3 regions of the Paenibacillus sp. EKM211P genome follow, and region 3 is predicted to be linked to each of the others. Evidence: riboswitches for the same ligand, from Rfam matches in the RefSeq annotation. Region 3 holds a riboswitch; each other region holds the start of a gene.
The links. A riboswitch is a leader RNA that binds a small molecule or an ion and turns the genes downstream of it on or off. The one in region 3 is predicted to bind thiamine pyrophosphate.

Region 1 (5,033 bases), on a different contig from region 3:
CGTAAGCAGCGCGTCTCCGCCACTAATCAATCGTACTTCAACCCCATCGGTGATGACGTCCTCTTTTCCAGTGATGACAACCATGGTATGGAGCGTTTGCGCAGCCCGAACTGCCAGATCGACATTACTGCTGTCAGCACTGTCGCCTGCATCTACCCCTTTAATTTCTCGGGCTTCTCCGATCAGATGAGCGACTTCGGCTGCATTGCCTCGTACTAGTGAGATGTTAACCTCGTTTAGAATTCGTAGTGCTGACTCGGTTCTAAAGCTAGTCGCTCCTGCACCGACCGGATCTAACAGAACTGGAACACCGTGAGCATTCGCCGATTGTCCAGCAAGGATCATGGCATCCACCAGCTCACGGTTTAGCGTACCGATATTTAACACGACGGCGCCCGCTATTTTGGCCATATCTGCTACTTCCTCGGGTGCATAAGCCATCACCGGGGAAGCCCCTAGTGCATATAGGCCGTTGGCTGTAAAGTTGGTGACCACCACATTGGTTATATTATGAACGAGGGGGTTGCTGTTTTGTACCTTTGTCAGGAGCGCCGAATAACTTTGTTCCCATATATTCATCATGTTTATCCTCTCTCATCTATACTGATTATTCCAAGACCGTAGCGCGCATCTGGACGGGCCATTGTTCCTGCTTATAAGCCATATCCCAGAACATATATTCCAGCTGGCAGCTTAGCATAAAATGCTCAATCATCCGCTCTCGCTCGGCAGCCGTGGCGACTTTCGCCCAAGCATCCACACGCTCTCGATATTTGAAGGTTACATCTTCAATTTGGTTGCCATAGAAGCAAATCCACTCATAGAACGGATGAGACTCGTCTGGTCTTACCTCATCCATTAGCCTGCGTCCAATTTCAAGATATGTCCATGGACATGGTAGCAGCACGGCCATGATTTCCCCAAGACTACCCTCATGTGCGACGGTCAGCATATGGCGGATATAATGATGAGCGGACGGAGCGAGTGGATATCCCTGCATCTCTTCATAGGTGACACCTGCGATAGCACAAAAATTTTGATGCGGATGAACCTCGCTGTTGAGAATAAAAGAGATCTGTTCGTTAAATACAGCCATATCCTCCCGGCTCGTGCTTTTGGAGATCGCGATGCCGTAAATCCGCATGTAGGCGCTCAAATATTCAAAGTCTTGTTTTACATAGTGAATCAGCTGTTCCCTTGTTAAATTTCCTTCAGCAATACCTCTCACAAAGGGATGCTCATAAATGGCTTGAAAAATGCCATCCGCCTGCTGACGGAGCTCTTGCGAAAAACTCATTTCCCCACCTCCAACAAAAATGGAGAATAAGAAGTCCCGTAAGATACAATTCTCGGAACAATGCCAAAAAGCCGCCCCGAAAACTGGAGCGGCTTCAACATAGGTTCAATGCGCAAAAACGCCTGAAACCCTATATAGAAGGCTCCACTTTCCTACGCTAGTACGAACTAGATCAGGTTCAAAGGGTCCAAGATTCATTCTTGTCTCAGCCATAATGGCTCCCCTAGTGGACTTTCCTATTCTTTTGACTAATACTGTACATTCGTTCCTATGTTATGTCAAACTGCTTATGCCTAGTGAAGGATTAGTGAGGGTGTTGGATTACACTTTCCACGGCTTTGACCCTCACATATTCCGGTTTCCACATTGCATCCCGAATGGCTTGCTCAATATTTGGAAGGTGTGCCTGAGCTACCTGATCCTGAATTGCGGCCTTTGCTACCGCAACCGCAACCGCAAACGAAACATCACGTAATTTTCGAATATGGGGCAGCAGTGCGCCGCCAAGTTCATTCGAATCTACGGCGTTGGCAACGGCATCAGCTGCTGCGGTAAACATGGAAGGAGTGATTCGTTTGGCCTTGACCACAATTGCGCCTAGACCCAGTCCCGGGAAAACAAAGGCATTGTTCGCCTGACCAATTTCAAATTTCGTACCGTTATAGGTGACGGGCTCAAAGGGACTTCCCGTAGCAATCAATGCTTTGCCATCAGTCCATCGTATCAAATCCTCGGGTACCGCTTCAGCCAGATTGGTAGGATTGGACATGGGCATAATGATCGGGCGTTCCACATGCTTTGCCATTTCCTTGATAATCTCTTCAGAAAAGGCACCCGCTACACCGGAAGTCCCAATTAAGATTGTAGGTTTTACCTGACGGATGACCTCCAGCAACGGTATTTTGCCGTCTTCCGATCGGGCCCATGAGCTGATTTCTTCCTTTTTACGCACATATGGTTTCTGATAATCGAGTACATCTTCCATATCGTCCGTTAATAGCCCGCGATAATCAAAGGCCCAAAACGACCTGAAAGAATCTTCTGCAGGAAGCCCGTCCTCGATCATAGCGCTCCGTATTTGGTCGGCGTTACCGATTCCTGCTGCCCCTGGACCAAAGACAAGTATTTTTTGTTCACGTAGCGGAATTTTGGTGACACCTACCGCCGAAACAATCGCAGCTAATGTGACTGCTCCTGTGCCCTGGATGTCATCATTGAAGGTGAGAATGTTTTGACCGTATTTCCCTATAATGTGGCGTGCGTTCACGCTGCCCACATCCTCCCAATGCAAAAGCGCTTTCGGGAATTGTGTTAACGTTTTGCTGATAAAGGTATCAATAAATTGATGATAGGCTTCTCCGCGAACTCGTTTATGACGGTTTCCGATGTATAGCGGATCATTCAGCAGCTTTTCATTATTCGTGCCCACATCCAGTACAATGGGCAGCACCCGCCCGGGATGAATACCTGCCGCAGCTGTATATACAGCAAGTTTGCCAATAGCAATGTTAATTCCCCCGACCCCCCAGTCACCAATTCCCAAAATACTTTCTGAATCCGTGACCACGATCAGGTCAACATCCTCACTACGCAAGCCGGAATTATAGAACGCCTGTCCGATACCGTTCGGATGATCTATCGATAAATATACGCCCCCGGGACGGTTGTACTCATGGCTGTATTCTTGAATGGCGGTTCCTACAGTCGGTGTGTAGACTACGGGCAGCATTTCACTCAAATGGTCGGTTAGCAGCCGATAGTAAAGCACGACATTCCGGTTATGAAGGTCGTTAAGTGAAGCATTTTTACGCAGCATGGTGGGTTGTGCCAGGAATTGCTGATATGCCCGAACGCTCTGTTTTTCCAATGAAAGGACAGTGGGAGGAAGAATTCCTTCCAAGCCCAGTTCTTTGCGTTCTTCTTCTGTAAATGCCACCCCTTTGTTCAAAAGAGGGTTTGCTAGCACGTCCTTTCCTCGTAAGGGAGTAGATAATGACCCATCACGATTGACATGAAATGCTTCCATAAAAATACCTTCTTTCCCTATATTTCAGTAATTATTCATGATGAAAAATGACATGTTGTCCATAGTATGGACGTACGAATTGGTTTTATTCGTCTATCAATCTATGACAAAATGACCATATGTGTATCTTTTTATTAATCCTATAGAACTAATTTTGTTTTCGGATTCACCTTGTAATTCGTATGGTAATAGTCCTAATGAATCAGGTCTAAATGCTCTGTTTTTATTAAATATGAAAATTAGTTTTTCTTCTCTTGAATGCTTATATATCAAGGGATGTGAGCTATTTTGTTAAGAAAATATGAAGTATTTGGACATTAATTTAATCTTACTAAGCAAACATTTTTAATTCTTTTTCAACAAAATAGAATTATTCGGAGGAAAAGGAGAGGTTTGTGTGCAGGGACCTATAGCCATTTTTAGCGATAACAACAGGGCTATTGATTATCCCAATGTGATTTGTTTTTACCAATATATACAGTGCGAGGACACGGAGGAAGCTTCAGTCTACGAGGGCGCAAGTTGCTGCCTGATAGATTATAGGGAGCCGGGGCAAGCCGTGCGGAAAGCTAATCAGATCCGTAGCCAGTTTCCACAAATGCCATTGCTATTGGTGACGGATGTAACCTTTCCGTTCAGTGATCTGCATATGGTGCAAATTATCGGAGTAGGCCGATTGCGTCTGCTATTTTGGCAAGCCAATGATACCGAAGAAATACTTTCTGAAATACAAAGCTTGCTCTATCCCGAGTATTCGACTAAAAGCCAACATGTTGCATTCATCTTGTCTGTGTATAACGAAGAGAAACGTTTTGTTCATGTCAAAACCTTTGCTGAGCGACTGCAAGCCTTTATCCGCAGCCATATTATAGAGGGTTCGATTTATCTCATTGATGATGGTAGCCACGATGGCACGAATGCCTTGATTAAAGCGCTGGAGGCAGCAACGGACTTGTCCGTAAACCGGATTAACCAGAACTTGAGTCCACTGCTTCAAACAAGGGAATTGGGACGCAATACGCGCAAGGCAGGGACGTATCTGGAAGGAATGCGGACCATCGGTGCGGATTACTACGTATTTGTGGACGCGGACGATTCCTTTTTTATTGAGGATATTGCCAGAATGATCAATGTTGTTCAACAGGGCTACTATGATGTTGTGATTGGAACCAAAGATATGACCGCCGAGAATCGTTCTTTATTGCGATCTATCGTTAGCTTTGGCAAACGGGTCGTCTCTCGCCCCTTTTTACCAACCGGTGTAGTAGATTCCCAGACGGGTCTTAAAGTGATGAGCTCGGTTGCCGTGAAGCGGATGTTTCCACATTTGAAGGAACAACTCGGACTAGCGCTGGATCTGGAGATGATGTTCATTGCCAAGCGACTTCAGCTCCGTGTGCTGCAACTACCCGTCAAATGCATTGACCGAGATGGCTCGCACATTCATGTCTGGAAGGATTCCATTCGTTTTTTGCGCTCTATCATTGAGATTTGGCGACTGGATCGGCGGGTGAGATAACCACGTGAACAACCGATTGCGTTCGTTGATGTTCCCCCTCTTTAATGTGCTGCTTAACGGATTCAATTTTTTCTTCCACATTGCAGCGAGCTGGTATCTTACCGGACAAGCCTATGGTCAGGCGAACGCGCTGTTGGCCCTCTTTGCACTGTTGTCCGTATTGGGCTTATCCATCCAGCTGTTAACCGCCA
Region 2 (5,033 bases), on a different contig from region 3:
ACATCTTAGAACTGAGCTTGAAGCTTAAATTGCCAAAAGAAGCAAAGAAACTCTTTATGTACCTACCGAAGAGGAGCTTAAGCGCTAATTCGATATGATTTAGCAAGCGAAAAACCTTCAAGACATATTGATTGTCAATACGTTGCTATTTACCGACTTTTGGGAAGCAAGTTGACCAATATCAAGTTGGCCGATGTCGATTTCTACTACTTTCAAATCCGGATTAATAAGGGCAATGAGGGCAAAAAAATAAGCCATGTCCTTAGCATATATTTTCGTTAAAATGTTGGTGGACCCCTTGACTAACATTAGCTGGTTTTCTTTTTTTAGGCCACTCCATCTGAAAACCTTAAAATTCGCTGTTTTCAATGTTCCGATAAGGGTGCCGAATGTGCTACAATAAAGCTTTGAAAGAAACGAAAGATTGATGAAATAAGAACACTCGGCAGTGCCGATGACAATAAGGAGCCAAAAACAGCTTATGAGTTTATTGACTGTAGAAAATGTATCCCACAACTTTGGGGACCGTGCATTATTTAAAAATGTTTCCTTTCGATTACTTGCGGGGGAACGTGTAGGATTGGTAGGAGCTAATGGTGTTGGTAAATCGACACTCATGAACATTCTGACTGGAAAGTTGCTTAAAGATGAAGGCAAAGTGGAATGGACTCCACGTGTACGTTATGGCTATCTGGATCAGCACACCAAGCTGACGCCAGGCAAAACAGTACGTGATGTATTAAAAGACGCTTTTCTTCCTTTGTTGGAACTAGAAAAGGAAATGATGCAAATTACAGACAAAATGGGAGAGGCTTCTCCCGAAGAGTTGGAAGTCTTGCTGGAACAGATGGGAGAAATTCAAGAGCAATTGGATATGGGGGATTTTTACCTCATTGATGTGAAGGTTGAAGAAATGGCGAATGGATTAGGTCTCTCTGCCATCGGACTGGATCGGGATGTAGCAGCACTTAGTGGTGGGCAACGGACAAAGGTGCTTCTTGCTAAGTTGCTGTTGGAAAAGCCAAATGTATTGCTGCTGGATGAGCCTACCAACTATTTGGATGTGGAGCATATTGAATGGCTTACGCGATATTTGAAGGATTATCCCTATGCTTTTATCCTCATCTCACATGATACTGAATTTATGAACCAAGTTGTTAATGTAATCTACCATCTTGAATTTGCTAAGATGACCCGCTATTCAGCTAACTATGAAAAGTTTCTTGAAATGGCGGATCTGAACAAAGCACAGCATATTGATGCATATGAGAAGCAGCAGGAATATATTAAGAAACAGGAAGATTTTATTCAGCGCAATAAAGCGCGCGCATCTACATCAGGCCGTGCAAAAAGCCGTGAAAAGCAGCTTGATCGGATCGAACGTATTGATAAGCCTGAAGAAGCTGCAAAGCCAACCTTTCAGTTCAAAGAAGCCCGTGCGAGCGGGAAAACAGTTTTTGAGGGTATTGATTTTGAAATTGGCTACACTCATGCCCTTTTGCCTAAAATGTCCATGACGATCGAACGTGGCGAAAAGATCGCAATTGTTGGCTGCAATGGTGTTGGTAAGTCTACGTTGCTCAAAACCATTCTCGGGAAAATACCTCCAATCAGCGGAAAAACCTATCAAGGGGATTTCTTGCAGCCTGCTTATTTTGAACAGGAAGTAAAGGCGGAGAAAATTACACCGATTGACGATGTATGGAATGAATTTCCGCATTTGAATCAGCATGAAGTACGAGCGCATTTGGCGCGCTGTGGTTTGAAGAATGAGCATATCACCCGGCCTTTGTCTGCGCTTAGTGGTGGAGAACAGGCTAAAGTCCGCCTTTGTAAACTGTTAATGCGTGAGAGCAACTGGGTACTGTTTGATGAGCCTACCAACCACTTGGATGTCAAAGCAAAGGATGAACTCAAACGCGCTTTGAAGGAATACAAAGGGACCGTATTGCTTGTATCCCACGAACCGGACTTTTACGAGGATTGGGTAACCAAAACGTGGAATGTAGAAGAGTGGTCTAGTAAAGTTAACTAAAATCCAGTTCTGACAGATTTCACACAAGGTGGGGTTTGCAGAATTAGGAAAATATGCTAAGCTATCTTTAGCTGATACAATAAAATAGTCACACTAGGGGAGCCGCCCATGCGGCTGAGACGAAAAAAATGGATTTCGGACCCTTTGTACCTGATCTGGGTTATGCCAGCGTAGGGAAGTGAGTACTGTACAAACAAGGTAGTAGCTCTTTACTTTTGTTTGCGCAGGGAACGATATACGTTTACGGATATAATAGTCCGTTCGATTTTGAACGTTTGTCAAGCCACTTCCTCTGGGAAGTGGCTTTTTGCGTTTCGTTCATCTTCATTTGTTCGAGCTTCCGTAGACGGATTTACATATGATCTCCTTTCATTATTGCTGGTACATGTGGCTGGCTCCGTATGATATTACCCAATAGGGAGCTGCAACAATATAGTTCAGCTTATACGATTATTTTATATTTTTTAGTCCAAGTGAGGTGAAAATGAGATCGAATTACACGTAATTACGATGGAAAGTGTCTCCTGTGTGGATGTACCCAAAGTGGCAGCCGCTATTTGTCCTTATATTCATTATGTACACGCACGTTCGAAACAGAAGGGTGCCTCTGCTTTGCTTTCTTTGACTCGTAGCATGATCGAGCAGGAAGTTCCTTTGCAGCAAATTGTAGTAAATGACCGTATGGACGTAGCTTTACTTACCTTGGCAAGAGCTGTCCAGCTACCTGCTAATGGGTTATCTGTGATGGATGCGAAAAGTCTGCTTCCAGTGGGTACACGCTGTGGAGTGTCTGTACATTCCTTGGAGGAGGTGCAGACCGCTGAGCAGGGGGGAGCAGACTATGTACTATTTGGTCATGTATATGAGACCTATTGTAAGGCCGGTCTTGTACCGCGGGGTGTAGCACAGCTTGAACGCATTTGCAGATTGTCGGCCATTCCGGTGATAGCGCTGGGAGGCATACAACCTCATCATGTTCCAGAGCTCTATCATGCCGGAGCAAGCGGAATTGCGGTGATGTCTGGTATATGGGAAGCAGAGTCACCCGTTGCAGCAGCGATGGAATATAGGCGAATGGTAGATCTTGTAGTTCACGACCTGTAGCAAGAAAACGAGACGAAGGGAAAGCAGAATGCTCACCGGAGAGGAGACACGGAACATATGTCAAAGACACATACAGAGAAAAAAGCAATAGGACACGCAGAATGCTTGGTCATAGGCGGAGGTGTGATCGGCAGTGCCATTGCTTATCATGTGGCTAAGGAGGGACGAAGTACAATTATGCTGGAACGATGGATCCCCGGTGAGGGAGCATCAGGAGCAGCGGCGGGAATGCTGGCAGCGGAAAGCGAAGAGTTCTCAGACCTTGAGCTGGCGCGATTTGCTCGCGCAAGTCGAGATGCTTTCCCTGACCTTGTCTGTGATTTGGAGCGTTTATCGGGTATTTCAGTTGATTTTCGTACAGAAGGTTTTGTGACCCCTTTTCGTTCAGAAGCAGAGGGCCAGAGACGCTGGAATGCTGCGAATATCCGAGAGGATGATAGCCCTATTTGGTGGGATGCCAGGGAATTGGCTCGACGGATTCCGGGCTTGGCAGATCAAGTAATTGGGGCTATATACCGATCAAAGGAGACACAAGTGGCCCCTGTTCAGCTTTGCCGTGCTTATGCAGGGGCAGCTGCGGTGCTGGGAGCAACAATATGGTCTGGAACTCATGCTGAGGAACTGATCATACAGGACGGCCGAGTTTGCGGTGTGCGAACGGATAGTGGATTTTTTTCCTGCGATCAGGTCGTGATTGCCGCAGGCTTGGACAGCTTGAAATTGCTAGAACAAATTGGATTTGATTATCCTCTTTATCCAGTCAAGGGTGAAGTGGTAGCAGTCTCCTTGAAGGACCATCCGTTGGATTATACCATTTATGCCGATGATGTTTACCTCGTGCCTAAACAGAATAACGAGCTTTGGATTGGGGCTACGAGTCTTCCACATCAATATGACAAAGAGGTGACCGTAGGAGGCTTAAAAGGACTGTTAGTACGTGCATCTGCCTGGTTGCCGCGTGTACAAGAAGCTTCTTTTATACGTGCTTGGGCGGGCTTACGTCCACAGGCAGCTGCGGAGCGTCCTTTCATTGGCCCTGTTCCTGGAGTAGAGGGCGTCTATGCTGCAGTCGGGCATTATCGTAACGGTGTCTTGCTTAGTGATGCGACTGGGCGAGCGATGGCAGCTATGCTTAAAGGGGCTGATGCGGCTGGACTTGGAATAAGCAAATTTTCTTCTGAACTCCTCAAGGAGGAAAGCTTATGAAGCTGATCATTAACGGACAGAGCATGACCATTTCTAATCGAATCACTCATGTGGATCAATTGCTGCATGAACTTGATTTAAAGGTGAAAACCGTAGTGGTAGAGCTGAATCGGCATATATTGACCCGTGAAGATCATCATGAGACGGTACTTAAGGATGGAGATTGCCTAGAAATCGTACATTTTGTAGGAGGCGGTTGATCATGTTAACCATTGGAAAAGCATCATTTACCTCAAGGTTGTTGCTGGGAACAGGGAAATTTTCGGATCTGGATATCCAATCCCAGGCTGTAGAGGCTGCTGAGACAGAAATATTAACGTTCGCTGTGCGCAGACTGAATTTGGAGGAACGGGATAAGCAACATTTTCTTGATACGCTAGATTTGAGCCGGTATACACTTCTTCCCAACACAGCAGGAGCAACAACAGCAGAAGAGGCAATCCGTATTGCCAAGTTGGCAAAAGCCTCTGGCTTGTGCGACATGATTAAGGTGGAAGTCATTGGGGATAGCAAAACGCTGTTGCCTGACCCTTTTGAAACGTTGAAGGCTAGTGAAAAACTGCTAGAGGAAGGCTTTGTCGTACTGCCCTACATATCGGATGATGTGATACTAGCAAAGAGGCTGCAAGAGCTTGGAGTACATGCCATTATGCCTGGTGCCTCACCGATTGGTACAGGACATGGTTTG
Region 3 (5,033 bases):
GCTTGCATCGGATTAGAGTATAATGGCGCGACGGTGGGATTCGTAAGCACCCAGGCGATGTAAGCATGCAAGGCAATAAAACAAAACAACAGAAAAAATAAGACCGACAGCAGCAGAGCAATCACAACGTGCTTGAACCGCAGCATACGGGGATTAAAGAGTGGGGTGGACGGCTCCTGAACAGCGGTCTGTAGCTGAGCGTTGCGCTGGGATGTCGAAATCATGTAAGAGCCTCCTTATATAAAATTGATCTTCGAATCATAAAATTTAGGTATAATTCCACTTGAAAATAGTAGGGTATGTCCGTATAGATACCTATTATCGTATGATGGCTATTATCCAAAGTCAACGCCTGAACCGGAAAAGTAAAAATGATGCAAAGAATTGTCGATGTTTGTTCTTGTTCTGTAATATGGTTGTCACAAAAACATCGGTTTACAGTAGCCGCGACTATTCTATATAATTTATGTAACCATGTTTCATAGTGTGAAACGAATATGGATACAAGAGGAGCGGTTCACGATGGAAGACCGTAAATTAACCGTCCGCGCTGTAGAGCGTGCACTTGATATACTGCTGTGTTTTACCGCAGAATCTGATCTTGGTCTAACGGAGATTGCCTCCCAAATTGGTCTACATAAAAGCACTGTTCATCGTCTTTTGACTACGCTGGAGGATCGGGGATTTGTCGTTCGGAATGCCGAAACGGAAAAATATAGGCTTGGTTTTCGCATATGGGAGCTGTCCACGCATCTGTCCCAAAGCGATGAGCCGGCGGTGTTGTTACAGCCTGCAATGGAAGGACTGCGTGATCGCTTAGGGGAAACGGTCAGCTTGTACCTGCGGGATGGAAGCATGCGTATTCGCATACAAGCCGTGCAGAGCAATCAGGCGATCCGCAGGGTTGCGCCTGTAGGTGCGCGTATGCCGCTGGCTGTGGGAGCCTCCAGCAAGGTGCTGGCGGCCTTTATGCCACCACAGGAGCTGGAGGTGTTGCTAAGCAGTGAAGAATGGCCACCTTCGGTAGACCCGGAGGTTTATAAAGCCCAGCTGCAGGACATTCGTGAGAAGGGCTATGCGACCAGCTATGAAGAACGTGAGCCAGGAGCTGCGGCTGTGGCCGCGCCTATTGTGAACCGAAAGGGACAGGTCACGGCGGCTTTATCTGTATCCGGCCCGGTCAGTCGACTTGCGCCCGAGACGCTGCATGAGTTTGCACCGATTTTGATCGAAGCAGCCAAGGAAATGGGGCTTATGCTTCCGTGACAGTAATCAATACAAAAGGAAATTATACAAGGGTTGCCAAAGCTATAAATTTAAAGTAGTCTGATAGAGATGGCGGTATGTCTGTTATAGCCACCAATTCATGTGAATAGAAAGTATCACAGTTACTGGGGGAGCCTGTAATGCGGGCTGAGATGGAATCAGGCAAGATTCCGGACCCTTTGCACCTGATCTGGATCATACCAGCGTAGGGAAGTAATCGGCCATTGAAATGTATACGCAGCTGCTGTCTACGACCGCGCATTGGAATATGATTATTCCACGTGCGATCGGTTTGGATAGCTGTCTCGTTTGATTAGCCGGTTCCCTAGGGAACCGGCTTTTTTGCATAGATCAGCGCCACCCTGGGAATGGTTCCGGATCGGTGTGTCATTTCACGATACGGGAGGAATGGATCATGAAACCGACAGAAACAAAAGGAACAAAAGAAACAGGAATGAAATCAGCAGATGCAGGATTGGCGGGAATAATAGAAGTAGAGGGAGAGAAGGCCAAAGCGGAGCAAGCCAGTGGGCTAAAGCCCTTTCCGGGGAGCCGTAAGGTGTATATTCAAGGTTCTCGGCCGGATATTGCTGTGCCTGAGCGTGAAATCGCGCTACAACCCACACATACGCCGCAGGGCACCGAGCATCATGAGCCACTGCGTGTGTATGATACCAGCGGTCCGATGACGGACGAAGCCTACCAGGTCGACATCCGTCAGGGATTGCCACCATTACGGCGAGCTTGGGCACTGGAACGGGGAGATGTGGAGGCTTATGAGGGCCGCGCCGTCAAGCCAGAGGATAACGGGATGAAGCCCGGCTCCAAACGGGAGACAGTGGAATTTCCCGGCGTGACCAACCGTCCGCTACGGGCTTCGCAAGGGCGTACTGTGACGCAAATGCACTATGCGCGGCAAGGGATCATTACGCCTGAAATGGAATTTGCGGCGATCCGCGAAGGCGTAGAGCCCGAGTTTGTACGACAGGAGCTGGCGGCTGGACGAGCTATTTTACCTTCAAATATCAATCACCCGGAAAGCGAGCCCATGGTCATTGGACGCCATTTTCACGTAAAGATCAATGCGAACATTGGGAATTCCGCAGTTACGTCCTCCATCGAGGAAGAAGTGGAGAAGATGACCTGGGCTGTGCGCTGGGGCTCAGACACCGTCATGGACCTGTCTACAGGCCGGAATATTCATACAACGCGCGAATGGATCATCAGGAATTCTCCCGTACCGATTGGAACGGTGCCGCTATATCAGGCACTGGAAAAGGTGAACGGCGAAGCTGAGAAGCTGACGTGGGAGCTGTATCGAGACACGCTGATTGAGCAGGCGGAGCAGGGAGTGGACTATTTTACGATCCATGCGGGTATATTGCTGCGATATATACCGATGACGGCGAACAGAATGACGGGAATTGTATCCCGGGGCGGGTCGATCATGGCAGCCTGGTGCCTTGCACACCATCAGGAGAATTTTTTGTATACGCATTTTGAAGAAATCTGTGAAATTATGAAAGCCTACGATGTGGCCTTTTCTCTCGGGGATGGTCTGCGTCCAGGGAGTATCTATGATGCGAATGATGAAGCACAATTTGCAGAGCTAGAGACGTTGGGCGAGCTCACGCAAATTGCATGGAAGCATGATGTCCAGGTCATGATTGAAGGGCCAGGACATGTCCCTATGCACAAAATCAAGGAGAATGTGGATTTACAAATGGAGATTTGTAAGGAAGCCCCCTTTTATACTTTAGGGCCGCTGACGACGGATATCGCACCAGGATATGATCATATTACCTCAGCTATCGGGGCAGCCATGATCGGTTGGTTCGGGACGTCCATGCTGTGCTACGTTACGCCGAAGGAGCACTTGGGTCTGCCGAACAAGGATGATGTCCGCGAAGGAGTTATTACCTACAAAATTGCCGCACATGCTGCCGATCTGGCGAAGGGTCATCCGCGGGCACAGCAGCGGGATGATGCTTTATCCAAGGCGCGTTTTGAATTCCGCTGGCGCGATCAGTTCAATCTCTCGCTTGACCCTGAGCGGGCATTGTCCTACCATGATGAAACGCTACCAGCAGAGGGGGCCAAGGAAGCCCACTTTTGCTCGATGTGCGGTCCCAAGTTTTGCAGTATGCGTATCACGCAGGACATTCGTGCCTATGCGGCCGATAAGGGACTGAATACTGAGGAAGCCGTTGCCGCCGGGATGCGAGAGAAGGCAGAGCAGTATCGGGAAGCTGGGCAGTAAAAATCGGTAGCGATACAAAAGTCAATCAACTGGGAAGCCTCAACGAAAAGTACAGTTAAACTCGTCAGAGGTTTATTTCCATAAACGTATGAGCAAGGTTTAGAAACACGTGAGTAACAAAAAGCCGTGGTTCTCTACAGTCGATGTAGAAAACTACGGCTTTTCAACTTATGTAAAGCGGGATCATGCTACCGGATTAACGGAGCTTTATTTTTTACCCATTTTTTCATTCAAAATGTCCTGAAAGCTGAGCTTCTTCTCCGAGCTGTCTTCTTTCTTCTGCATACTCACCGCGTTGGCACGTTGGTATTGGTGGTGAAAAGGCATCAGGGTGTGGACAGTTAAGTTCATTGTATTCATGTGGTCATTCCTCCAATTCCATTTTGTCAAATTCAGATTGAGTTGCTTAGGACGTCTGTATAGGACTATGTATATGTACTTGATGTCGTAATACCGTGTAGGTTGCTTGGTAATGTTTCAATCATTATACCCGCATTTATCCAAAGTAAAACGCTTTTGACATAAAACAGGAAGATGGTCGTATGTGTCCAAAATGTGTATTAGGAGGATGGTCATTTTAGGGGAAAATGTGCCTAGGGCCTAAACAAGGGCTAGAGGCCCGTTTTCTCAGTTTAGTAGTCGGGATTGTGTTTTTTTGTCGAATAACCTTGTATTAGCGGAATTTTGCGGAATTCTAAGGTTGGACTAAGGCAGTCTGGTGGCGAATTAAAGTGTCAAAGTTGTATTGACTTTATGTTGGGTAGTGGATACCATGAACTGGTTGTCAGCGTATTTTGGCAAGAAGAGTCAGCCAATCCATCTGGCAATTCATCCGTTGAAATGTTAGAGAGAGGATTAGAGCATATATGAAAAAAAGTATTGCAGATATCGTATTTATTATTCTGGGTGCGTTTTTTTTCGCGCTGGCTGTTAATCTGTATGTGATCCCGAATGAATTTGGCGAGGGGGGCGTTACAGGGGTCACGATCATCTTGTACTACCTGTTTCAGTGGTCTCCCTCGATCGTCAATCTGGTCATTAATGGCTTGCTGCTGATTGTCGGATATAAATTTTTGGACAAGAGAACGACTCTGTATACTATAATTGCGGTCGCTTTTAACTCGCTGTTTTTACATTTAACAGTCAACTGGCGGATTGATTCGCATGAGCCGACGATTAATGCCGTATTTGCCGGAGTTTTGGTAGGGGTCGGCATTGGCTTAATTGTACGGGTCGGTGGTACAACGGCAGGAACAGTCATTTTAGCCCGGATTGCCAACAAGTATCTGGATTGGAATATCAGCTATGCTTTGTTGTTTTTTGATCTGATTGTCGCCTTCTCTTCCTACTTTATTATTGGCCCGGAAAAATTAATGCTAACTATCGTTATTTTGTACGTCGGTACGAAAGTTATGGATTTCATGATTGAAGGATTGAATCCGAAAAAAGCGGTCATGATTATTTCGGAGCATCAAGACAAAATTGCTGAGATGGTCATTACGCAGAT

Region 1: another riboswitch for thiamine pyrophosphate. It lies ahead of tenA (thiaminase II); the one in region 3 lies ahead of thiC (phosphomethylpyrimidine synthase ThiC).
Region 2: another riboswitch for thiamine pyrophosphate. It lies ahead of G9G57_RS20225 (thiamine phosphate synthase); the one in region 3 lies ahead of thiC (phosphomethylpyrimidine synthase ThiC).

Annotation. Positions count from the first base shown of each region.
Region 1 is NZ_JAAMNS010000023.1:59,268-64,300, forward strand. It holds gene thiM (hydroxyethylthiazole kinase) at 1-582, opposite strand, end outside; gene tenA (thiaminase II) at 608-1,297, opposite strand; TPP riboswitch at 1,430-1,532, opposite strand; gene G9G57_RS23845 (NAD-dependent malic enzyme) at 1,602-3,323, opposite strand; gene G9G57_RS23850 (glycosyltransferase) at 3,721-4,842, shown strand; gene G9G57_RS23855 (transporter) at 4,847-5,033, shown strand, end outside.
Region 2 is NZ_JAAMNS010000016.1:61,206-66,238, forward strand. It holds gene G9G57_RS26045 (hypothetical protein) at 118-309, opposite strand; gene G9G57_RS20220 (ABC-F family ATP-binding cassette domain-containing protein) at 482-2,035, shown strand; TPP riboswitch at 2,121-2,229, shown strand; gene G9G57_RS20225 (thiamine phosphate synthase) at 2,546-3,139, shown strand; gene thiO (glycine oxidase ThiO) at 3,197-4,345, shown strand; gene thiS (sulfur carrier protein ThiS) at 4,342-4,545, shown strand; gene G9G57_RS20240 (thiazole synthase) at 4,548-5,033, shown strand, end outside.
Region 3 is NZ_JAAMNS010000013.1:42,228-47,260, reverse strand. It holds gene G9G57_RS17730 (alpha/beta hydrolase) at 1-224, opposite strand, end outside; gene G9G57_RS17725 (IclR family transcriptional regulator) at 523-1,266, shown strand; TPP riboswitch at 1,384-1,495, shown strand; gene thiC (phosphomethylpyrimidine synthase ThiC) at 1,682-3,526, shown strand; gene G9G57_RS17715 (hypothetical protein) at 3,734-3,886, opposite strand; gene G9G57_RS17710 (YitT family protein) at 4,393-5,033, shown strand, end outside.